DNA from 3 places in the Plantactinospora sp. BB1 genome. Region 1 is predicted to be linked to each of the others. Evidence: riboswitches for the same ligand, from Rfam matches in the RefSeq annotation. Region 1 holds a riboswitch; each other region holds the start of a gene.
The links. A riboswitch is a leader RNA that binds a small molecule or an ion and turns the genes downstream of it on or off. The one in region 1 is predicted to bind cyclic di-AMP.

Region 1 (7,428 bases):
CCGGGCCATCGTGCACGCGGCCGACCGGCCGGGCCGGCGGGAGTACTGGGTCGGTGCCTCGACGGTCGGCACCATCCTCGGCAACCGGCTGGTGCCCGGCCTGCTCGACCGGTACCTGGCCCGGACGGGGTACTCCGGCCAGCAGACGGAGCAGCCGGCCGAGCGGGGTCGACCGGCGAACCTGTGGCACCCGGTCGACGACGGCACCGGGGTGGACCGGGGCGCGCACGGCTCGTTCGACACGCCGTACCGGACACGGAGTCCGCAACTCTGGCTGTCCCAGCACCGGGGCGCGGTGACAGCGGGTCTGCTCTCGGCCGGTACGGTGGCCGGTGTGCTGTTCGGCACAACGCCCTGGCGCCGACGGTGACCGGGGAATCACGCCACCGACCAACCTGGACACGTTTCCGCACGTCAGGCGGTTGATAACGCGCTTGGTAAATAGCCGACAGCAGCTAGTCGATAATGGCGGACAAAGCATGACCTTCGATGCGTCCGACGCGCCGTGATTACTGATAGTCGTTGTCCGGCAACGCTTTTACCCGCGAACGGGGCTTGCCATTCCGGAAGTGAAACCGGGTATGCTGTCTGCCGTTCATAGCCGCCGGATACCGCGTGGTGCCGGCGCTGATCGCCGCCTAATCGCCACCCGGCGAGCCGGGGACCCACGCACCCCTGGGGTGAATCCGCGCAAGCGGTAGGGACCACTTCCATCCCGAACCCGTCAGCTAACCCGGTCGGCGGCCGACGGAAGGGATACATGTGAGGGCACCCCTACGCCGAAGGCTGGCGACTGCCCTGGCACTGCTCACCGCCGCAGCTCTGGTCGTGGTCCCGTCGGAGGCGTCGGCGGCGCCCGCGCCGAAACCGGCCCCCCAGGAGGAGGCCGACTCGCCGGTGCTCGGAGACGTGCTCGCCAGCGCCGGCAAGCGGCTCGCCGAGGCGAAGGCCGAGCGCAGCAAGTCCCAGCGGCGGCAGCAGCAGCTCGGCAACCAGTTGAAGCAGGCGGAGGCCAGGCTGGCGGCGCTCACGCCGGAGGCGAGCCAGATCGCGGCCGAGTCCTACCGCAGCGGCAAGCTCAGCGCCATCTCGATGCTGTTGAGCAACAACTCGTCCGACTCCTCGTCGAACTCGTTCATCGAGCGGGCCTCGGCGCTCAACGAGCTGAACCTGTTCAACAACAGCAAGCTCCGGGCGCTCAACGAGGCGCGCAACGAGGTCGGCGCGGCCAAGAAGGCGATCGACGAGGAGGTCGCCAAGCAGGCCGCGCAAGAGAAGATCATCCAGAAGCAGCAGTCGGACGCGAAGAAGGCGCTCGCCCTGGTGGGCGGCAACTCGCGCCCCGACAAGGGGCTGGTGGCGGCCACCTCGCCGGTCGCCCGGCCGGGGCCGGGGATGGCGGACGGCTTCCCCGGGCTGCCGTGCAACAAGAAGGACCCGACCACCAGCGGCTGCATCACCGCCCGGACGCTCCACATGTACAACGAGGTGCGTCGGGCGGGCTTCAAGAGGTTCGTCGGCTGCTTCCGGCCCGGTGGGCCGTTCGAGCATCCGAAGGGCCGGGCCTGTGACTGGTCGCTGCGCAACTCCGGGTTCAGCCGGGCTGCCAACGACGACCAGATGAAGTACGGCAACGACCTGGCCGCGTTCCTGATCCGCAACGCGGACCGGCTCGGCATCCTCTACGTGATCTGGTACAAGGAGATCTGGTTCCCGGACGAGGGCTGGAGTTCCTACAGCGGTCCGAGTGACCACACCGACCACGTGCACGTCTCGATGCTGTAGCCCGAGCCAACGCCACCGCCCCGTCACCTGTCCGCTCAGGTGACGGGGCGGTGGTGTTGTGCGGACAGGTCGCCGGTCGACTGGCATCATCGGCGGATGGCCACCATCGAAGTCGTGCTGGGCGACATCACCCGGGAGCACGTGGACGCGATCGTCACCGCCGCCAACGAGTCGTTGCTGGGTGGCGGCGGTGTGGACGGTGCCATCCACCGGGCGGCCGGTCCGCGGCTCGCCGAGGCGGGCGGGGCGATCGCCCCCTGCCCAGCCGGCGAGGCGGTGGCGACCCCGGCGTTCGACCTCGACCCGCCGGTCCGGCATGTCATCCACACCGTCGGCCCGGTCTGGGAGGGCGGCGGGTACGGCGAAGCCGAGCTGCTCGCCTCCTGCTACCGCCGCTGCCTGGCGGTCGCCGACGAGGTGGGCGCGCGCAGCGTCGCCTTTCCGGCCATCGCCACCGGGGTCTACGGGTTTCCGGCCGACCGGGCGGCGCGGATAGCGGTGCAGACGCTCCGCTCCACTCCGTCGGCGGTCGAGTCGATCCGACTGGTCGCCTTCGACGAGAAGACCCGGGGCCTGATCCAGGCGGCCCTCGACGGTGCGGACCCCGCCTGACCTCAGTACGACTCCAGCTCCGCCGGACTGACCAGTTCGGCATCCGGGGAGTCGACCAGGGCGAGCGCGCTGTCGTAGCGGGGACGGTGCCGGGGTGCCGGGCCGGCGCGGCCGGGAGCACGGGTACCGAGCTGCCGGGCGACCTCGGCGAGCACGATCGCCGCGACCAGCCGGTACCGGTACGGCACGTTCACCGCCGGCAGCTCCAGCCGGGCGAACTCCACCGTCGGGCCGAGTCGCCGCCACTGTTCGGCCGGCCCGGTCGCCTCCTCGTCCGGGATCACCAGCAGGGTTTCCGGGCCGCCGGTCAGGTCGACCCGGTGCAGCGCCGGACCGCCGAGGTGCAGCCCGGCGACCACCACCCGCCGGGCCGGCAGCGGCGGCTGCGCCGACACCGGTACCACCTTCAGCGGGTTGCGGGAGCTGCGGGCGGCGGCCCGGGCCTCGGTGCGTACCGGGCGGGGCGTGCCCCACCACACCTTCGCCCGGTCGTCCAGTCCCACCGTCTGCCAGCCGAAGGCGGCGGCCGAGCGCAGCGTGCTGCCCGCCTCGACGTGGTCGCCGGGCCCGAGCAGGAGTACGGCCGGCCGGCGCGAACCGGGACGGGTGCCCCGGACGGTACGCCGGCCGGCCGCCGCCAGCAGGTAGTGCAGGGCCACCGCCGCCGCCGAGGCGACGTTCAGGGTGTTCACCCCGCGACCCGTCATCGGAATCTGTACGCAGCGGGTGGCCGCCCGCAGCACGTCCGGTCGTACGCCGAGCCGTTCGTTGCCGACCACCACCGACGGTCGCCCGGCCGGCGGCGCGGTACCGAAGACGGAGGTCGCGCCGGGTGCGTTCTCGACGGCGACGATCGGGGTCGACGCCGCCGCCAGCAGTTCGGCGCTGTCGATGATGTGCAGCGGCCCGCCGGCCCGTTCGGCGGACCAGCGCCCGGCCAGTCCCCGGCCGTCCCGGAACAGGCACGGCACCCCGAACATCGCGGCGGCGTCCCGCAGCGCGTACGCGTTGGCCGGGTTCTCCAGACCGTCGCCGACCAGCCGGGCCGGGCTATCCACGGGCGACCCGGGGCGCGGCGGCGGCTGTCCAGCGCTCCCGGCAGCGGGCCGCGAACCCGTCGGCGTAGCGCTCGTGGTCGGCGGTCCGGCGTACCCGGGCGGTCCGCCTGCCGCTGCCGTGCTGCACCAGGTGGTGGCCGATCTCGTGCAGCAGGCCGTCGAAGAGCAGGAAGTCGCGCAGCGTCGTACCGGGCCAGTCGATCCTGGTCGACGTCGCGGCGGAGTCGACCCGGGCACCGGCCCGCTCCAGTCGGGACCGGGACCGTGGCAGGAGTTGGCCGGGGACGGTCCAGGGTGGTCGCGGCTGCTCGTAGAGGATCACCACGCCCGGCACCAGTAGCGCCGCGAGGAGCGGGCCGGACCGGTCGGCGCCGACGGCGTGCCGCAGTTCGACGGCGCGCAGCCCGTACCGCAGTTCGGGGCCGAAGAAGTCCAGCAGCCGGGTGACGTCGCCGACGGTCGCCGGATGCAGGAAACCCGGCCGGGCCGGGGACTCCCGGATCGGGAGCCGGGGCGGGGGGTACGGGGTCGTCGGCCGGGCGATCGGCTCGGGCCGGTCGACCTGCTCGGGCGCGAGACGCTGCTGCTCCGCGAGGCGGGCGCGGCGGCGCAGTACCCTCGGCTCGGCCGCGCGCCGGCCCCGGGGCGCGTCGAGTCGCCGGGCGGCGCGGCTCGGGTACGGGTCGGTGTGCAGGCTGCGGCTCACGCGGTACGAGATGGGGTTCGCATCGGCCCTTGGTACCAGTGCCCGGCGGGCGGCTCCACCGGATTTCGCGCGGCTCGGGCTTGTCCCGCGCGGTCGGTACGGCATTGACCGGCCTCGCTACGCTGCGGTCATGTCGCTCGGCGTGCTCCGGGCCGCCGCCCTGGCGCTCGGCATCGTCGCCTTCCTGAGCCGGTTCGCGGTGAGCTGGTGGGTGGAACCGGTGACCGACCGGATCGACCCCGCCGGCCTCGGCCTGCTGCTCCGCCTGCTGGCGCTGTTCCTCACCCTGGTGGCGCCGCTCGTCGTCCTCATCCGGGTCGTCGCGCCGCTGCGGCGGCGGCCCGCCACCTTCCAGGTCGACGCCGCCGGCCGCCGGTTCGTCGTCGGGGGGTTTCCGCGCTTCCAGTGCGTCCTGACGATCTTCTTCCTCTGGAATGCCGCCGCAATGGTCGTGGTCGAGCGCGGACCGGCGCGGGACAGGCTCGGCTTCAACGAGTGGCCGTCCGAGAGCTACCACGGTGCGATGTTCGCCGTCCTCGTCGGGTGCGCGCTGGTCTCGCCGTTCCTCCGACGGGCAGGTCTGGTGCTGGCACCGACCGGGATCTCCGTGTCCGGGTTCCCGGGCGCGACCACCATCGACTGGGACGAGTTGGCGCCCGGTGGGCCGCCGCAGCCGGCACCGGTCAGCCCCCGCATCACGCTCTACCGCCGGGGCCGGCAACCCTGGTCGGGCCGTCCACCGGGTGTCGAGGAGCTGCCGGTCGGGCAGTTGAACGTGCAACCCGACTTCCTCGCCTCGGCGATCCGGGAGTACGTCGCACATCCGTCGTACCGGGCCGGGATCGGCACCGCAACCGAGCTGGCCCGGCTGCGCGCCGAGTGCGGCTACCGCTGATCAGGTCCGCTCCGCCCGGCCGGTGACGGTGGACAGGCAGCCGAACTGTCGGCGGTCGATCGGGCCGGGAATTTCGACAACTGTCGCAATCATGGTCGGCCATGTCTCTGGTTGAATGTTAGCGATCACATCGGCGTCGACCTGCCGAGAGGTGACGAGGCGTCACCGCGCGCCCCGGAATGTCAGGCGCCGCAACGGATCGGGAGTCAGCCAGCACGTCGGTGCCTGCCGCGCCGCGATCTGCGTCAGCGGGTGCCGGGAGACATCAGAGCCACCACCGAGGAGGTTGACAGTGGTCGCAGACCAGCACGCACTTGACCGTCGCCGTTTCCTGCGTACCGTCGGCGCGGTGACCGCCGGCACCGTCGCCGCGACCCAGCTGCCCGGCGCGGCGGCATCGGCCGCACCCGCCCAGGCGGCGCCGGCCCGCACCGCCGCCGTGCCGGACGGAGCGGCGGTGACCGCCGCGAGGTTGTCCCAGGGAGACTTCTACGACCGCAACCCGCGCTGGGTGGTGAAGCCGTTCGGGCTGGACCAGGTAGAACTGCTCGACGGTACGCTCTTCGCCGAGAAGCGGGACCGGATCCTGAACCTGCTCCGGGCGTACCCGGCCGACCGGGTGCTGCACAACTTCCGGGTCACCGCCGGGCTGCCGCTGCCGGAGGGGTCCACCCCGCCGGGCGGCTGGGACGACGCCACCGGCAACCTGCGCGGGCACTACAGCGGCCACCTGATCACCGCCTTCGCCCAGGCGTACGCCTCCACCGGCGACTCGGTCTACGGAGACAAGGTGGACTACATCGTCGCCGAGCTGGCGGCCTGCCAGGCGGCGATGGCGGCGAGCGGCAAATACAGCCACCCCGGCTTCCTGGCCGCCTATCCGGAGGACCAGTTCGTCCGGCTGGAGTCCTTCGCCACGTACCCGACGATCTGGGCGCCGTACTACACCTGCCACAAGATCATGCGAGGGCTGCTCGACGCGTATCTGCTGGCCGGGAACGCGCAGGCGCTGACCGTGGTCACCGCGATGGGCGACTGGGTGCACAGCCGGCTCTCGGTACTGCCCCGGGAGACCCTGAACCGGATGTGGGCCATCTACATCGCGGGCGAGTACGGCGGGATGAACGAGGTGATGGCCGACCTGCACGCCATCACCGGCGACCCGAAATACCTCGCCACGGCGAAGTGCTTCGACAACCGGCAGTCCCTCTTCGACGCCTGTGTGGAGGACCGGGACATCATCACCCGGCTGCACGCCAACACCCACGTACCGCAGTTCGTCGGCTACCTGCGCGTCTTCGACCAGGGCGCCGAGGAGACCTACCACGCGGCGACGGAGAACTTCTGGCACATGGTGGTGCCGCACCGGATGTACGCGCACGGCGGCACCAGCGGCACCTGGCCGGCCACCCCGGACCTGCCGGCGAACACCAACGCCGAACTGTTCCAGCCCCGGGGAAACATCGCGGGCTCGATCGCCGGGAACGGCGCCGAGACGTGTACGTCGTACAACCTGCTCAAGGTGGCCCGGAACCTCTTCTTCCACGACCCGGACCCGGCCTACATGGAGTACTACGAGCGGACGCTGCTCAACCACATCCTCGGGTCCAAGCGGGACAGCGAGTCCACCAGCACCCCGAACGTCACCTACTTCCTGCCGCTGACCCCGGGCAGCAGCCGAGGCTACGGCAACACCGGCACCTGCTGCGGCGGCTCCGGCCTGGAGAACCACACCAAATATCAGGAGTCCGTCTACTTCCGGTCGGCGGACAACTCGACGCTCTACGTCAACCTCTACGTCGGGTCGGTGCTGACCTGGGAGGCGAACGGGTTCATCATCCGGCAGGAGACCGACTATCCGCGCAGCGAGCAGGCCAAGCTGACGGTGCAGGGCCGGGGACGGCTGGACATCCGGCTCCGGGTGCCGGGCTGGGCCGAGGGCTTCTCCGTCAAGATCAACGGGGTGGCCCGGAAGGGGAAGGTGACCCCGGGCAGCTACCTGAGCATCCAGCGGAACTGGAAGCCCGGCGACACCATCGAGGTGACGATCCCGTTCGTACTCCGGCTGGAGAAGGCGCTCGACGACCGGGACGTACAGGCGATCTTCAACGGCCCGGTGCTGCTGCCGGCGCTCGGCACCGGCAGCAGCTTCAAGGAGTTCTCGCTCTACCGGCACTTCACCCTGGCCGGTGACCTCTCCCGGGCGGTCGTACCGGCCGGCGACGGCACCTTCACCACCAACGAGCACACGCTGCGGCCGCTCTATGTCGGCGACACCCAGGCACAGCACGTCTATTTCCGGCGCTCCGAGCCGGCGATCGTCTTCGGCTCGCACGACTCCGGGGTCCCGAACCGGGAGCGGCCGGACGGCA
Region 2 (7,428 bases), 1.4 Mb from region 1:
GCAGTTGCCGCACGTCGTAGTCCTTTCTGCTGGGGGTTTCCCTGCAACGAGTGGGCCGGGAGGGGCCCATCGCCGAGCCGATGGCCGAAGCGACGTTTCGCTGTGCCTCAGCCGGGCATGCTCGGCGCCCCGATTGCCGTTGGCAGCTAGTCAACCCGGGGGTAGGCAACCTGTCAATCCTATCGACTAGAAGGTGCGCCCAATGCATGTCATGGCGCTCGCAGAAGTCGCCGACTATCTCGGGGTCAGCCGCCAGCGTGCCGCAGTTCTGGTGGACAGGCCCGACTTCCCGGCGCCTCTGGACACGTTGACCGTCGGCCGGATCTGGTCCGCCGCGGATGTCAGGGAGTACGCAGCGCGTCGTCGTGAGCGCTTGGACAGCACCCGGGACGAGTAGCTGTCGCAGAGCCACCTCGCCGGTTACAGCTCTGACCGTAACCTCGCCTCGCTGGTAGGGGAGCCGAGGGTGGTCGGCGCGGAGACTGTCGAGCTGGGTGCACAGGCGGGGCACGGAAGCCGGGGTTGTCGACAGCCGGGGTTGTCGACGGTGTGACGCGGTTCGGGTCGACCGGCGGGCGGGACCGGGCTTCGGACAGCCCGGGAGGGTGGGCGCACAAGCGGGGCAGCTCGACAGTCTCCTCCGCGAATGTTCCACCCCCGCACCCAACCCGACGTGAGATCGCCGGCTCAGAGATGATCGCCACGACGGCCGACGTGGGATTGCCGCTAGCGCAGTTCCGCGATCCTGGCCCGAGTGTTGGCCGGGGCCTCGGGGTGCCCGTGCTCGACGTCGGCCCGGACGTCGGCCACGGTCCTGCCGGCCAACTCCCGTCGCCAGGCCAGCTCCGCGCCACGCATCGCCTGGGCGAACGCGCAGGACTGTCGGTAGTCGACGCCGGCATGCTCCCCCGGCCCCTTGCTGAGGATCTGGTCGCACCGGAACAGCTCCTCCGGGCCCTCGATCGCGGCGACGATGTCCAGTAGGGAGACCGCCTCCGGGGCCCGGGCCAGCCGGAAGCCTCCGCGCGGTCCCGAGGTCGAGGTCAGGATCCCGGCCCGGACCAGGGCTTGGAGCTGCTTGTTCAGGTAGGCCGGCGGCAGCTCGTAGAACGCCGCGAGGGTACCGGTCGGCACCGGGTCGTCCAGCCAGCTCAGGTTGAGGCACGTGTGGAGGGCCCATTCGACGCCCTGGCTCGTCCGCATAATCCTGGACTTTACACGTCCAGAAACTGTGACGCCCGCCATGATCACTAGCGCCGCCGATTCTGGATATCTAGTGTCTAGGAATCAGCGAAGCAACGAAGGAGCCGACAATGACCCTGGTACGCGCAGCCGAAGCCGAGGTTCTGGAGAGCGACCCGGCCAGCGTGATCACGCTGCTACTCGACCCCGAGCACACCGGCGGCACCCTGACCAGCAACCGCACCCTGCTCAAGAGCGGCACCGACGGCGCCCCGCCACACCTGCACACCCGCTCCGGCGAGCTGTTCTTCGTGCTCGACGGCGCCCTCGAAATGCTCGTCGGCGACGAACTGCACACCCTGCACAAGGGAGACACGCTCTTCGTTCCGCCGCACACCCCGCACGCCTTCGCCCCCGCCGACGGCCAGGACGCCGACTTCCTCGTCGTGCTCACCCCCGGCAAGCCCCGGTTCGACTACTACCGGCTCCTCGACCGGGTGCACCAGGGCGAGGCCACCTGGCAGGAGGTCGGCCAGACCCAGGACCGCTACGACAACCACTACGTGGAGAGCCCGGTGTGGACGGCACGCGGCTGACCACGACCTGAGGTGACAGCGGTGGAATCGGGTCGGGCGGCCGAGGATGGCCACCCGGCCCGGTGTCGGGTGGCTACTCGACCAGGCGGTCCCGCCTGATCTTGTAGACCCCGTACAGGCTCTCCAAGCCTCCAACGACCATCAGCACCACGCCGAGCTTGGTGGGCGTGAAGATGACGACATGCTCGTCCGGTCCGAACAGCCGGAGCGCCAGTCCCACCACAAAGGTGGCCAGGCCGGTGAGCAGCGTCTTACGGGCTGAGGACATCGAGGATCCCTGCTGGAGAAGAGGGGCGGGAGGATCTTCGAAAAGCCTAGTCAGGCCCGCTATCCCCAGCCTCCTGCCGGTTGAGGAAACCGGACTACATCCTTCGACCGACACCACACCGGCCCCCGCCTCCGAGAGCTGCCCGGCGCCTCGACCGGCACGTCGCCCATGAAGCAATTTCCACGGCGGATCACTCCGAAATCCACCTGTTCGACCCAGTTGATCAGGTAGGCTGACCCCGGTTTCGCCCGGTGGCGCACCCCTCCGCGCCGGCGTGACCGCCGCCGAATCACTTTCGGGTGAGCCGGGGACCCAGGTAGGTGGGGTGAGTCCGCAACCGCGGTAGGGACTTGTTCCGTCCCGAACCCGTCAGCTAACTCGGTAGGCGGGCGACGGAGGGACATGCATGACGGGATCCACACGTCGGCGGCTTCCGCTGGCCCTGGCCCTGCTCGCCACGTTCGGCGCGCTCGCCGGGGCAGCACTCCGGCCCGGCGTGGCGGAGGCGAACAGCCCCGCCGTCCTCGGCGACGAAGGCGACACCCCGCTCCTACGGGACGTGCTCGAATCGACCGGCCGAGGTTACCTACAGGCCAGAAACGCGCTGGCCAACGCGAAAGCTCGACAGGCGAAGATCGTCGCCGAGCTACGCCGGGTCGAGGAACGCATCGCGCAGTTGCGGCCCCGGGTGGAGCAGGTGGCCCGGACGGCGTACCAGACCGGCCGGATCGGCCCGGTGTTGGTACTGCTGCACAGCGGCTCGGCCGACGAACTCCTGGAGCGCGCCCGTGGCCTGGAGGCGGTGGCGCTGCGGGACAACGACGTACTGCGCGCACTCGGCCAGGCCCGGGAGCGGGCCGCGCGGGCGAAGCAGGCGCTCGACGCCGAGGTGGTCGAGGAGCGCCGCCAACTCGCCATCATGCTGCGGCAGAAGCAGGCCGCCGAGCGGGCGCTGGCCCAGGTCGGCGGCGCCTCCACCGGGGGCTTCGTCAACGCGAGTTCGCCGGTGGCCCGACCCGCGCCACGCGCCGCCGACGGCTCCTGGCCACCACAGTCGTGCAGCCAGCCCGACCCGACCACCACGGGCTGCGTCACACCACGCACCCTGCACGCCTACACCGAGGCACGCCGGGCCGGCTTCGGCCGCTTCACCGGCTGCTACCGCTCCGGCGGCCCGTACGAGCATCCGAAGGGGCGGGCCTGCGACTTCTCCGCCGAGGCGGGTGGCTTCCGAGGTGCCGCCACCGGCGCCGACCGGACGTACGGCAACAACCTCGCCGCGTTCTTCGTCCGCAACGCCGACCGGATCGGGGTGTTGTACGTGATCTGGTATCGGCAGATCTGGTTGCCGACGATCGGCTGGAAGTCGTACGGCGGCGCACACGGCGACCCGTCCAGCGACCACACCAACCACGTACACCTGTCGCTGGTCTGACGGCCGGGGGGAACACCCCCGGCCGAGCGGACCGCCGGGACGGGAGGGTCAAGTCGGTTCGCTCTCCGGGGTACGTCGGACCGGGGCGCGGCCGGCCGGTTGGGCGGGCTGCGGACCCGTCGGGCGGGCCGGCGGGATCGGCCGGGTCACCGGCTCCAGGCAGGTGATCCGGACCTTCTCCCCGTGGTGCAGCAGTTCGAGGGCGTCGTCCGGCTCGCCGTCGCGCAGCTCGTACGTCGCCTCGCGCGGCCGGACGTCCACCCGCAGGTGCACGCCCCGGTAGCGGAGCGAGAACTCCAGCCGGTCGATCCGGCTCGGCAGCCGGGGTGCGAAGGAGAGTGTCGCGGTGTGGTCGCGCATCCCGCCGAACCCGGCCACCAGGGCGATCCACGCCCCGGCCAGGGAGGCGACGTGCACGCCGTCCCGGGTGTTCTGGTTGAGGTCGTGCAGGTCCATCAGGGCCGCCTCGCCCAGATAGTCGTGCGCGAGTTCCAGGTGCCCGGTCTCGGCCGCCAGCACCGCCTGGGTGCAGGCCGACAACGACGAGTCGCGGACCGTACGCCGCTCGTAGTAGGCGAAGTTCGCCGCCTTCTCCTCGTCGCTGAACGCGTCGCCGCGCCAGTGCATCGCCAGTACCAGGTCGGCCTGCTTGATCACCTGTTTGCGGTACAGGTCGAAGTAGGGGTAGTTGAGCAGCAGCGGGTACTGCTCCGGCGGGGTGCTCGCGAAGTCCCACTCCTGGAAGCGGGTGAAGCCCTCCACCTGCGGGTGCACGCCCAGCTCCGGGTCGTACGGGACGTGCATGTCGTGCGCGGCGTCCCGCCAGGCGGCGGTCTCCTCGTCGTCGACGCCGAGCTTCCATGCCTCCTCGCCGTGCCGGGCGGCGGCGTCGGCGGCGGCCAGCAGGTTCCGCTGGGCCATCAGGTTGGTGTAGACGTTGTCGCTCTTCACCGCCGTGTACTCGTCCGGCCCGGTCACCCCGTCCAGGTGGAACCGGCCGTGCCGGTCGTGGTGCCCCAGCGAGCGCCAGAGTCGCGCGGTCTCCACCAGCAGTTCCAGCCCGACCTCGCGTTCGAACTGCTCGTCGTCGGTCGCCTGCACGTACCGGCGTACCGCGTCGGCGATGTCGGCCGCGATGTGGAACCCGGCGGTCCCGGCCGGCCAGTACGCCGAGGTCTCCTGGCCCCGGATGGTCCGCCACGGGAAGGCGGCGCCGCGCAGGCCCAGCGTCCGGGCCCGTTCCTGCGCCAGGTGCAGGGTGGAGTGCCGCCAGCGCAGCGCGGAGGCGACCGCCGACGGCAGCGTGTAGGTCAGCACCGGGAGTACGAAGGTCTCGGTGTCCCAGAACGCGTGCCCGTCGTAGCCCGGCCCGGTCAGGCCCTTCGCCGCGATCGGCCGCAGCTCGGCCCGGGCGCCCGCCTGTAGCACGTGGAAGAGTCCGAACCGGACCGCCTGCTGCACCTCCGGGTCGCCCTCGACCCGCACGTCGGAGTCGTCCCAGAAGGTGTCGAGATAGCTGCGCTGCTCGGTGCAGAGCCCGTCCCAGCCGGAGAACTTCGCGCCGGCCAGCGCCGCCGCCACCTGGTCACGCAGCGCCGGGCGGGACCGGCGGCTCGACCAGCCGTACGCGACGAACTTGACGATCCGGAGCTGCTCACCCGGCTTGATCACCGAGGTGACGGTGGTCCGGGCCCAGTCCTCGTACGCCTCGGTGCCGACGAGCTTGCGTTCCGGCCCGTGCACCTCGTGGCTCATCGAGACGGCCACCCGCAGCCCGCTCGCCTTGGTGCGGTGGATCAGCAGCGCACCGTCGCTGTGCACCAACTGCTCCTCGGACTGCAACGGCGACTCCAGCACCGCCGCCACCCGGGGGTCCCGGCTCTGCGCCGGAAGCTGCTCGTTGGCGACCAGTTCCGACTGGACGATCAGCCGCATCGGCCCGTCGACCGGCTCCACCCGGTATTCGATCGCCGCGATGGAGCGCTGGGTGAACGAGACCAGCCGGGTCGAGCAGATCCGCACCGTACGCCCGGCCGGGGAGCGCCACTCGACCGACCGTTGCAGGGTGCCGGCGCGCAGGTCGAGCACCCGCTCGTGGCTGAGCAGTTCGCCGTACCGGACGTCGAAGGGCTCGTCGTCGACGAGCAGCCGGATCGGCTTGCCGTTGGTGACGTTGACGATCGTCTGGCCCGACTCGGGGAAGCCGTAACCCGCCTCCGCGTACGGCAGCGGCCGCAGCTCGTAGAAGGAGTTCAGGTACGTCCCCGGCAGGCCGTGCGGCTCGCCCTCGTCCAGGTTGCCGCGCAGCCCGATGTGCCCGTTCGAGAGTGCGAACACCGACTCGGACTGGGCGAGTACGTCCAGGTCGAGCCGGGTCTCCCGGACGTGCCACGGCTCGACGGGATAGGCCCGTTCCCGGATCATCGGCGCCTCCTCGCAGTCACCGGACCACCTCCGGCCCGGCCTGCGCCGTTCCGGCACCACCCCGACCGCTCGCCGTCGGGTCGCCGCCCGCCCCGCCGAGTAGTTCGGAGAGGTCGCGCACCACGATGTCGGCGCCGTGTGCGCGTAACGCGTCGGCCTGGCCCACCCGGTCGACCCCGACCACGTAGCCGAAGTTGCCGGCCCGGCCCGCCGCCACCCCGGCCAGCGCGTCCTCGAAGACCACGGCCTGGTCGGGGCGGACCCCGAGCAGTTCGGCGCCGGCCAGGAAGGTGTCCGGATGGGGCTTGCCGCGCAGCCCGCGCCGCCGGGCGACGACACCGTCCACCCGGGCCTCGATCAGCGGTTCGAGGCCGGCCGCCGCGACCACGTCGGCGGCGTTGGCACTGGCCGAGACGACGGCCCGGCGCAGCCCGGCCGCCCGCGCGGCGTGCAGGTAGTCCACCGATCCCTGGTACGGCAGCACGCCGTCGGCGTGGATCCGCTGTAGCAGGATGACGTTCTTGCGGTTGCCGACCCCGTTGACGGTGTCCAGGGTCGGCGGGTCGTCCGGATCGCCCTCCGGCAGGGTGATGTTCCGGGAGGCGAGGAAGGTACGCACCCCGTCGGCCCGGGGGCGGCCGTCGACGTACCGGTTGTAGTCGTCCCCGGGGTCGTACGGCCGGAACGGTTCGCCGGTGGCCGCGGCACGCCGCCGGAGGAAGTCGTCGAAGGTTTCCGCCCAGGCGGCGTTGTGCACCCGGGCGGTCTGGGTCAGCACACCGTCGAGGTCGAAGAGGCAGGCGGTCACGTGCGCGGGTAGGCCCAACACGCCTAACAACCTAACCGGGAAGGCATCGCGCGGCAGGGTTTCGGGTTCGGCCACGCCGATGCGCCCCCGGGGCTCCCCCGGCGACCGTGCCGCCGGGGGAGCCCAGTCGGTCACCGGTGCTGGGCGTGCCCGTGCCCGCCGGGTGGCCGGCCCGGTCGCTGGCCCGGCTCGACCACCACGAACTGCCCCATCATTCCGAGGTCCTCGTGGTCGAGGAGGTGACAGTGGAACATGTACGGCATGTTCGGGTCGGTGTAGTCGGCGAACCGGGCGATGATCCGGATCGAGTCGCCGGCGGTGAGCAGTACGGTGTCCTTCCAGCCGGCCAGTTCCGGCGGCGGTTCCCGGCCGTCCACCGAGAGCACCTGGAACTGCACGTCGTGCACGTGGAAGCTGTGCGGGGTGGCGTCCTGCTTCTCGATCTCCCAGATCTCGGTGGTGTCCCGGGTGACCGCGAAGTCGATCCGCCCCATGTCCATGGGCCGGTTGTTGATCTGGCGTCCGTTCAGCCGGAACCGCCGGGTCTGCGCGGCCGAGGCCGGGTCGAGCCGGTCGACCGGTACCAGCCGGTCCGGCACCTCCGGTGACGCCGCGAGGTTTCCGGCGGCCCGCAGTTCGAGTACGTCGAAGGTGTCGTCGCCGCCGGTGAAGCGGCCGCCGAGGAACTCGACGCCCTGGTCCGGCGGGTAGCTGC
Region 3 (7,428 bases), 1.8 Mb from region 1:
CACACCAGGGCACCCGGTCGGTACGCATCAACGGCGCCGTCGGCTACTGCAACCACGTCTTCGTCGGCTCCACCCGGGATCTGAGCAGCGTCGGGGCGGTGCGCTACGCCCGGCTCTGGGTCCGGCACACCACCGCGCTGCCGACCTCGCACGTGACCTTCCTGGCCATGCGGGACGCCGCCGACGGCAACCGTGACCTGCGGATGGGCGGGCAGAACCGGGCCCTGCAATGGAACCGTGCGTCGGACGACGCGACCCTGCCGGAGCAGAGCCCGAACGGCGTCGCGCTCAGCGCGCCGCTGCCGGTCAACCAGTGGACCTGCCTGGAGTTCATGGTGGACGGCGCGCAGGGCCGGCTCTCCACCTGGGTCAACGGGACCGCGGTGACCGGGCTGACCGCCGACGGTACGCCCACGCACGACGTCGACGGGCAGTGGTACAACCGGGCCAACTGGCGGCCCAACCTGACCGACCTGCGGCTGGGCTGGGAGAGCTACGGCGAGGGCGCGAACACGCTCTGGTTCGACGACGTGGCGCTCGGCTCGACCCGGATCGGCTGCTGAGAGCGAGAACCGCCGGCACTGCCCAGGGGTGGCGGGCGGTGCCGGCGGTTCGCGATGGTGCGCGGCGCGGTGGATCAGTTCATCGACAGGTGTACGTGGTTGGTGTGGTCGCTGGACGGGTCACCGTTGCCCCCGTTGTACGTCTTCCAACCGCTGCTCGGCAGCCAGATCTGCTTGAACCAGATCACGTACAGCACGCCCAGTCGATCGGCGTTCCGCACGAAGTATGCCGCCAGGTTGTTGCCGTACGTCCGGTCGCCGCCGGTCGCCACTCCGCCGAACCCGTTCTTCTGGGCGGCGAAGTCGCAGGCCTGACCCTTCGGGTGCTCGCCACTGCCTCCGCTGCGGAAGCAGGAGACGAACCGGGTGAAGCCGGCCGCCTGGGCCTGCTTCAACGCGTGCAGGGTGCGCGCGGTGATGCAGCCGTCGGTGGTCGGGTCGTCGAGACTGCACGACTCGTCGGGGAAGGAGCCGTCGGCGTTGCGGGGTGCCGGTCGGGCCGACCCGCCCCCGCTGCCGCTGACTCCCGAGCCGGCGCCGCCGCTGTTGTTCGCCGCCGCCAGCGCCCGTTCGGCCTGCTTCTTGCGGGTCTCCATCACCTCGAGCTGCTTGCGCTGCTCGCCGATCTCCTTGTCGAGCGCCGCCTTGGCCTGGGTCTCCTTGTCCAGGCTCTCCCGCAGCCCGCGCAGTTCCCGGCTCTCGTTCGCCGAGATCGTGTCGAGTGCGGCGGCCCGGTCCACCAGGCTGGTCGGAGATCCGCTGTTGAGCAGCGCGGAGACCTGTCCGAGCCGACCGGTCCGGTACGCCATGCCGGCCATCTCGGCGACCCGTTCGCTCCGGGTCGTCACCTCGGTACGCAGCGTGGCGAGCTGCTGGTTCAGTTCCTTCTGCCGCTTGACGGAGTTGTCCAACTTGGTCTTGGCGGTCAGATAGCCCTTGCTGGCGGCCTGGAGCTGCTCGCGCAGGCTGTCCGTGCCTCCGTCGATGTCGTCGCCGCCGGGTGCCGCGGCCAGCGCCCCGGGGGTCGCGTACTCCGGTGCCGCGTGCGCGGGTGCGCCGCCGAGTGCCGCGAGGACCATGCCCAGGGCGAGGGCCGCGGTGGTCGCGGCCTTCCGGTACGGTCTCGTGGCGCTCCGCGCGGACGCCGGAGCGTGTCGGGTGGGTGCCAGGAACGGCATATGACAATGTCCTTCCGTCAGCCGCCGACCGGGTTAGCTGACGGGTTCGGGACGGAAGATCCCTACCGCTGGCGCGGATACACCCCTGGTACGTGGTTCCCCGGCTCGCGCGTGCGATTAGGCGACGGTCCCCGCAGGCGCCGGAGGGCGCCGCCCGGCGGAGACCGGAGCCGAGCTTACCGGCAGTCGCCGTCCGGGGATACGTGGCGTTGCCGGAGCTAGATTCGCGATTTTCCCAGTTGGGCGGATGTATCCGGACAAAGATGTCCAGCGCCCGCCGGAAACTTAAGATGCCGCTAACTATCGGTGAGTCTTGACGGCCGACGGACCCGGGAGAGCGGCGTCTCGGGCTGACCATGCGTGACGCGACGTGGCTGCCGGTCACCAGTCGGTGGGACCGCAGCCCCCGGGCGCGGTGTTCGGCTCGACCTGGAGCGTGGCGTGCGAAATGTGGAAGTCCTCGCGCAGTGCCGACCGGGCCGCGGCGAGTACGGTACCGACCTCCGCGTCGCGGTCCAGCCTCAGGTGCGCCGAGGCCACCTCCATCCCGGAGGTGAGGGTCCAGACGTGCAGGTCGTGTACGTCGCAGACGCCGGGCACCCCGGCCAGCCGGGTCCGTACGGCCGCCACGTCGAGGTGCTCGGGCGCGGCCTGCACCAGGATCCGTACGGCGCTGCGGCCGAGCCGCCAGGTGCGGGGCAGGATGAAGAGCCCGACCGCCAGCGCCACGATCGGATCCGCCCAGCGCCAGCCGGTCAGGATGATCACCACGGCGGCGACGATCACCCCCACCGAGTTGAGCAGGTCCCCGAGCACCTCCAGATAGGCGCCGCGCAGGTTGATGCTCTCCCGCGCACCGGCCCGGAGCAGGCCGAAGGCGGCGACGTTGGCCAGCAGGCCGAGCGTGGCCACCACCAGCATCGGGCCGGCCGCCACCCGGGGCGGGTCGTCGAACCGGCGTACCGCCTCGACCAGCACGTAGAGCGCCACCCCGAACAGCAGTACCGCGTTGGCCAGCGCGGCCAGCACCTCCAGGCGGTAGAGGCCGAAGGTACGCTGCGGGTCACCGACCGCCCGCCGGGCCGCCGTGATCGCGGCCAGCGCCATCCCGATCCCGAGCACGTCGGTGAACATGTGCCCGGCGTCGGAGAGCAGCGCCAGCGAGCCGGTGACCAGCGCGGCGACCGTCTCGACCACCATCAGGACGGCGAGCAGCCCGAAGGCGGCCCAGAGCCGTCCCCGGTGCCGTTCCGCCGCCCAGGTCAACCGCTCCCCGTGGTCGTGCCCGGCCCCCAACACGCCTCCTTCCGTCCCGGTCGCCCCCGCCGTCGATACTGCCGGCCGGTGAGGTCGTCCCATCCGGTAAACGACCGGACCGCTATCCCTCGTCGCCGAGGGTGGCGGCGATCGGCGCCCGGGCGGCCCGCCGGGCCGGCGGCAGGCTGGCCAGCACCGCCGCCGAGGCGGCCAGCGCGGCGCAGAGGGCGAGCTGCCCGACGGGTACGGCCGGCAGCCCGTGCCCGTAGCTGCTGATCAGGCCCATCGCCGCCGTCCAGCCGAGACCGACTCCGAGAGTGATCCCGGCCAGTGCCCCGACCGTGCCGGCGAGCGCCGCCTCGGTCAGCAGCATGGTCGCCAGTTGCCGGCGGGACAGGCCCAGCGCCCGGATCGTCGCCGACTCGCGGCGGCGTTCGACGACCGAGAGCGCGAGCGTGTTGCCGATGCCCAGCACCGCGATCAGCACCGACATGCCGAGCAGGGCGGCGAAGATCCCCAACAGTTCGTCGAGGGTACGGGCGAGCGCGTCGGCCTGGTCGGCGAGACCGCGTACCCGGACCGCCGGCTGGTCGGCCAGGGCCGCGTCCAGCGCCTGCCGGCCCGCCGCCGTCGACACCCCCGGGGCGAGGTCGACCAGGAGCCGGTCCGGCTCCCCGGGGCCGTACGCGCCGACGAACGACGCCCAGGAGACCAGGGCCGCACCGTCGACCGGACTGTCGTCGTAGACCGCCACCACGGTCAGCGGCCCCGGCGGGCCGAGCCCGAGGGCGATCCGGTCGCCGACCCCGACGCCCCGGTCGGCGGCGAGTTGCCGGCTCACCGCCACCGTCCCCGGGGCCAGCCCGGCCAGGCTGCCGGCGGTCACCTCCGGACGGATCGGCCCGTGCAGCCGCTCGGGCGGTACGGTCCAGATCCGGATCCGGTCGTCCAGCGGCGAGTCGGCCAGGCGTACCTCGGCGACGGTGCCGAACGCCGGATCGGGGCGGAGCCGCTGTGCCAGCCCCGGCGGCAGCGGGCCGCGTACCGCCGTCGGCGAGCCGTCGGTGCGGACCCGGTCCAGCACGAAGTCGACCGGAAAGTTCTCGGACAGCTCGCGTCCGGCCTGCTCCCGAGCGGTAGCCAGCAGCACGCTGAACATCGCCATCAGGGCCACCCCGATGGTCAGGGCGGTGCAGGTCGCCGCCGCTCGCCGGGGATTGCGTCGGGCGTTCGCCACGGCCAGCCGTACCACCGGGCCGAAGAGCCGGGCCGGCAGCCAGCCGACCAGCCGGACCGCCCGGGGCACCAGCAGCGGAGCCGCCACCACCGCGCCGAGGAAGGCGACCATCCCGCCGCCGAGCACCAGCGGCAGCCCGGGAAAGGCCAGCGGCAACCCGACGAGTACGGCCAGCCCGCCGGTCCCGGCCAGCCCGAGCGCGACCGCGACCCGGGTACGGCGGCGCCGGCCAGCGCCGGCCTCGACCGCGTCCCGGGACCGGAGCGCGGCCAGCGGCGGCACCCGGCTCGCCTCCACCGCCGGCACCAGCGCGGCCAGCACCGTGACCAGGGTGCCGAAGCCGAGCGCCACCAGCACGGTCGGCCAGCGCACCACCGGGGCGTGCAGCGGGATGTCGGAGGCGACCAGCTCCCGTCCCCGGATCAGCCCGTACCCGACGAGCAGGCTGGCCAGCAGCCCGCCGACCGAGGCGAGCAGGCCGAGGATGCCGGCCTCCAGCAGTACGGCGCCGCGCACCTGCGCCCGGGAGGCGCCGACACAGCGCAGCAGGCTCACCTCCCGGACCCGCTGCGCGCCGAGCATGGCGAAGGTGTTGTAGATGACGAACGCCGAGACGGTGAGCGAGACCAGGCCGAAGCCGAGCAGTACGGCGAGGAAGCCGTCGACGTACTTCGCCGCCTGCCGGGCGAGCCGGTCCCGCAGCGCCTCCCCGGTCAGCGTCCGGGTGCCGGGGCCGGCCGCCTCGGCGACCCGCTCCCGCAGCCGGGCCGGGTCGGTGCCGTCGCCGGCCCGGACCACCACCTGGGCGTAGTCGGTGGTACCGGTCAGCGTGCCGAGGTCGGCCGAGGTCAGCGCGGCGACGGCCGAGCCGCCGAAGAGCCGGTTCACCCCGAGGTCCAGCACACCGACCAGGCGCAGCCGGTGCGTCGTGCCGGCCTGGTCCAGCACCGTCACCGGCCCGTCGAGGGCGAAACCGGCGCCGGCCACCGTGGCCCGGTCCAGGGCGACCTCGCCAGCGGTCTGCGGTAGCCGGCCGGCGGCCACGTCGTACGGGGCGAGCGCGGCATCACCCGGCACCGAGAGGGCGTACCCGATGTGGTCCTGACTGGTGATCAGCTTGCCGTTCCGGTCGAGTACGCCCAGCCAGGCGACCACCCGGCCGTCCGCCGCCGCCACCCCGTCGACGGCCCGGACCCGCTGCACCGTCGCCGGGGTGAGCAGCCCGTGCTCCGGCTCGACCAGCACGTCCACGTTCCGGGCCGACCGGGCCAGGTCGGTGTAGAACGCTGCCCGGGCGGTGTCGCCGTACACCAGCGTGCCGGCGAGAAAGCCGACCGCCACCACCACCGCGAACCCGGTCAGCACCACCCGTACGGCGTGCGCGCGCAGCCCGGCCAGGGCGAGCCGGAGCAGCGGCCGGTTCATCCGCCGGGGTGCACCGGTTCGACGGGGCGCATCGGACCAGTGTCGCCGGAGGCCGAGCGCCGCGCCGCCGAGCTGTCGCGATGTGGACAGGCCCGCCGCCGCCCCGCAGCACGGCGCCGCCGCGCCGTCGGCGGCCCGCCGACGAACTCGCCAGCCATCGGTGGTCCGCGATTCCCGAACCTGTTGATCTATCCTCACGGAATGGATATTTCGGCCGATGGGTATCGCTGGGAGACCGCCCGCGGCGGCCGGATCCCACCTGGCGCGGTACCGCACGGCTACGAGGCGGACGGCGAGCCACTGTGGGCGTGCCGAGTCCGGATGAACGGCGGCGTGCACCCAGGCAAGGTCCGCCCCGGCTTCGGCGCGGCCCAGGCGGCCTGGGGCGGTGGAGAGGTCAGCGTCGACGAGTACGAGGTGCTGATGGATCGCGGCGTCTGGGGTATCGCGTCCGGCGGCGCGGTGCCCGGGGATGCGCTGCCGGCGGGCCGGGAGAGCAACGGCGAACCGCTCTACGTCGTCCGCGCGGCGGTCGCGCTCGGTGCACTGCACATCGGCAAGGTGCGGCCCGCATTCGGCGCCGCGAACGTCGGATACGGCGACGGCGAGCACACCGCCTTCTCGTACGAGGTACTGCTGCGCCCGTCGTCTCCTCCGCCGGTGGCCCCGGGGCGTGCCGGGATCCAGATGGCACCCACCTACGCCGACTTCGGCACCGAGCCGCCACGCATCGGGAACGTCACGATCACCGGCGTCGACCGGTCCGCGGCTGCCGGCGACCACCTGGCCATCGGCGCCGGCGGGTCGGTCGAGCTGGAGTTCGACGTACCCGATCCCGCCGTCGTCCGCGAGGCCTGCGTCGCCCTCGTGGCGCTCGCGTCGATGCTCTCCCAGGCCCCCGGATACGCCCCGCTCACCGTTCGGCTGAACGGCAGACTTCTGGCCGAGCGGCTGCGGATCCCGAACGGCGGTGGACTCCCGCAACGGCTGGTCTTCGCGGTCCCGGCCGAGGAGTTGGTGGCCGGCCGGAACAGGCTGCGGATCGAAAGCGGTGACGATGCCCGGAGCATGCTGTGGTTGTACCGGGTGACGATCGACCCGATGCACGCACACGATCAGGCGGGGCTGGCGCTCGAACGGCAGGCGATCGCCGAGCCCGTGCTGCGGTACGCGAGCGACGTCGGTGAGGTCACCATCTTCGTCGACCGTGGCGAGCAGGCCGTCCTCGACCAGGTGGCCTGGGCGGACGCGTCCGGCGCCGAGTATGCGATCACCTTCGAGAAGCAGCAGGCTGCCTTCTACGGCTGGCGCCGGCAGCCGGGTGAGCGGCCGAGGGAGTTCCGCGGCCGGCTGATCGAGCGCGGCTCCGTCGCCAAGGAAGCTCAGCGCTTCTCGGCCGAGGAGGGCTGGGGCGGTGGGTGGCACCCCTCCGGCGACCTGCTCTTGACGGTGGGTGTGGCTGGCCGCCCGGTCACCAGGCTGACCTGGCGCGACGGCCGTGGCAACAACGGCACGGTCGCCTTCGGCGACGGCGGGTTCCTGGGTACCTATCAGCGGGTTGGGGAGGGCCCCATCGGCTATCGTGGCCGCCCGGCGTGGTGATTCTGGCGAGCTGCGGGCGGTCAGCATCGAGCAATGAAGGCCTTTACGAGACCATCAATTCTGTTCGATAGTCGGGGGCCAGACGAGCCGCACGCTGTCGGCGCTCGTCTTGTTCCTCCGCACTCAGTAGCGGCGGCGGGGCGGTGGGTCCGTCGACCGGGTCACC

Region 2: linked by a shared signal. The riboswitch ahead of C6W10_RS29385 (hypothetical protein) and the one ahead of C6W10_RS35550 (hypothetical protein) in region 1 are both predicted to bind cyclic di-AMP.
Region 3: linked by a shared signal. The riboswitch ahead of C6W10_RS27580 (coiled-coil domain-containing protein) and the one ahead of C6W10_RS35550 (hypothetical protein) in region 1 are both predicted to bind cyclic di-AMP.

What each region holds. Positions count from the first base shown of each region.
Region 1 covers NZ_CP028159.1:8,099,341-8,106,768, forward strand. Annotated here, with positions in the region: gene C6W10_RS35545 (SDR family oxidoreductase) at 1-370, shown strand, start outside; cyclic di-AMP (ydaO/yuaA leader) riboswitch at 626-759, shown strand; gene C6W10_RS35550 (hypothetical protein) at 763-1,785, shown strand; gene C6W10_RS35555 (O-acetyl-ADP-ribose deacetylase) at 1,882-2,397, shown strand; gene C6W10_RS35560 (TrmH family RNA methyltransferase) at 2,400-3,455, opposite strand; gene C6W10_RS35565 (hypothetical protein) at 3,448-4,161, opposite strand; gene C6W10_RS35570 (hypothetical protein) at 4,292-5,056, shown strand; gene C6W10_RS35575 (glycoside hydrolase family 127 protein) at 5,349-7,428, shown strand, end outside.
Region 2 covers NZ_CP028159.1:6,731,773-6,739,200, reverse strand. Annotated here, with positions in the region: gene C6W10_RS29410 (DivIVA domain-containing protein) at 1-13, opposite strand, end outside; gene C6W10_RS29405 (DNA-binding protein) at 203-397, shown strand; gene C6W10_RS29400 (Rrf2 family transcriptional regulator) at 727-1,203, opposite strand; gene C6W10_RS29395 (cupin domain-containing protein) at 1,314-1,778, shown strand; gene C6W10_RS29390 (DUF5708 family protein) at 1,852-2,046, opposite strand; cyclic di-AMP (ydaO/yuaA leader) riboswitch at 2,319-2,449, shown strand; gene C6W10_RS29385 (hypothetical protein) at 2,453-3,481, shown strand; gene C6W10_RS29380 (glycoside hydrolase family 65 protein) at 3,530-5,905, opposite strand; gene C6W10_RS29375 (beta-phosphoglucomutase family hydrolase) at 5,922-6,734, opposite strand; gene C6W10_RS29370 (multicopper oxidase family protein) at 6,845-7,428, opposite strand, start outside.
Region 3 covers NZ_CP028159.1:6,309,141-6,316,568, reverse strand. Annotated here, with positions in the region: gene C6W10_RS27585 (cellulose-binding domain-containing protein) at 1-563, shown strand, start outside; gene C6W10_RS27580 (coiled-coil domain-containing protein) at 638-1,741, opposite strand; cyclic di-AMP (ydaO/yuaA leader) riboswitch at 1,748-1,875, opposite strand; gene C6W10_RS27575 (cation diffusion facilitator family transporter) at 2,123-3,037, opposite strand; gene C6W10_RS39525 (ABC transporter permease) at 3,120-5,660, opposite strand; gene C6W10_RS27565 (DM9 repeat-containing protein) at 5,862-7,262, shown strand; gene C6W10_RS27560 (cupin domain-containing protein) at 7,306-7,428, opposite strand, start outside.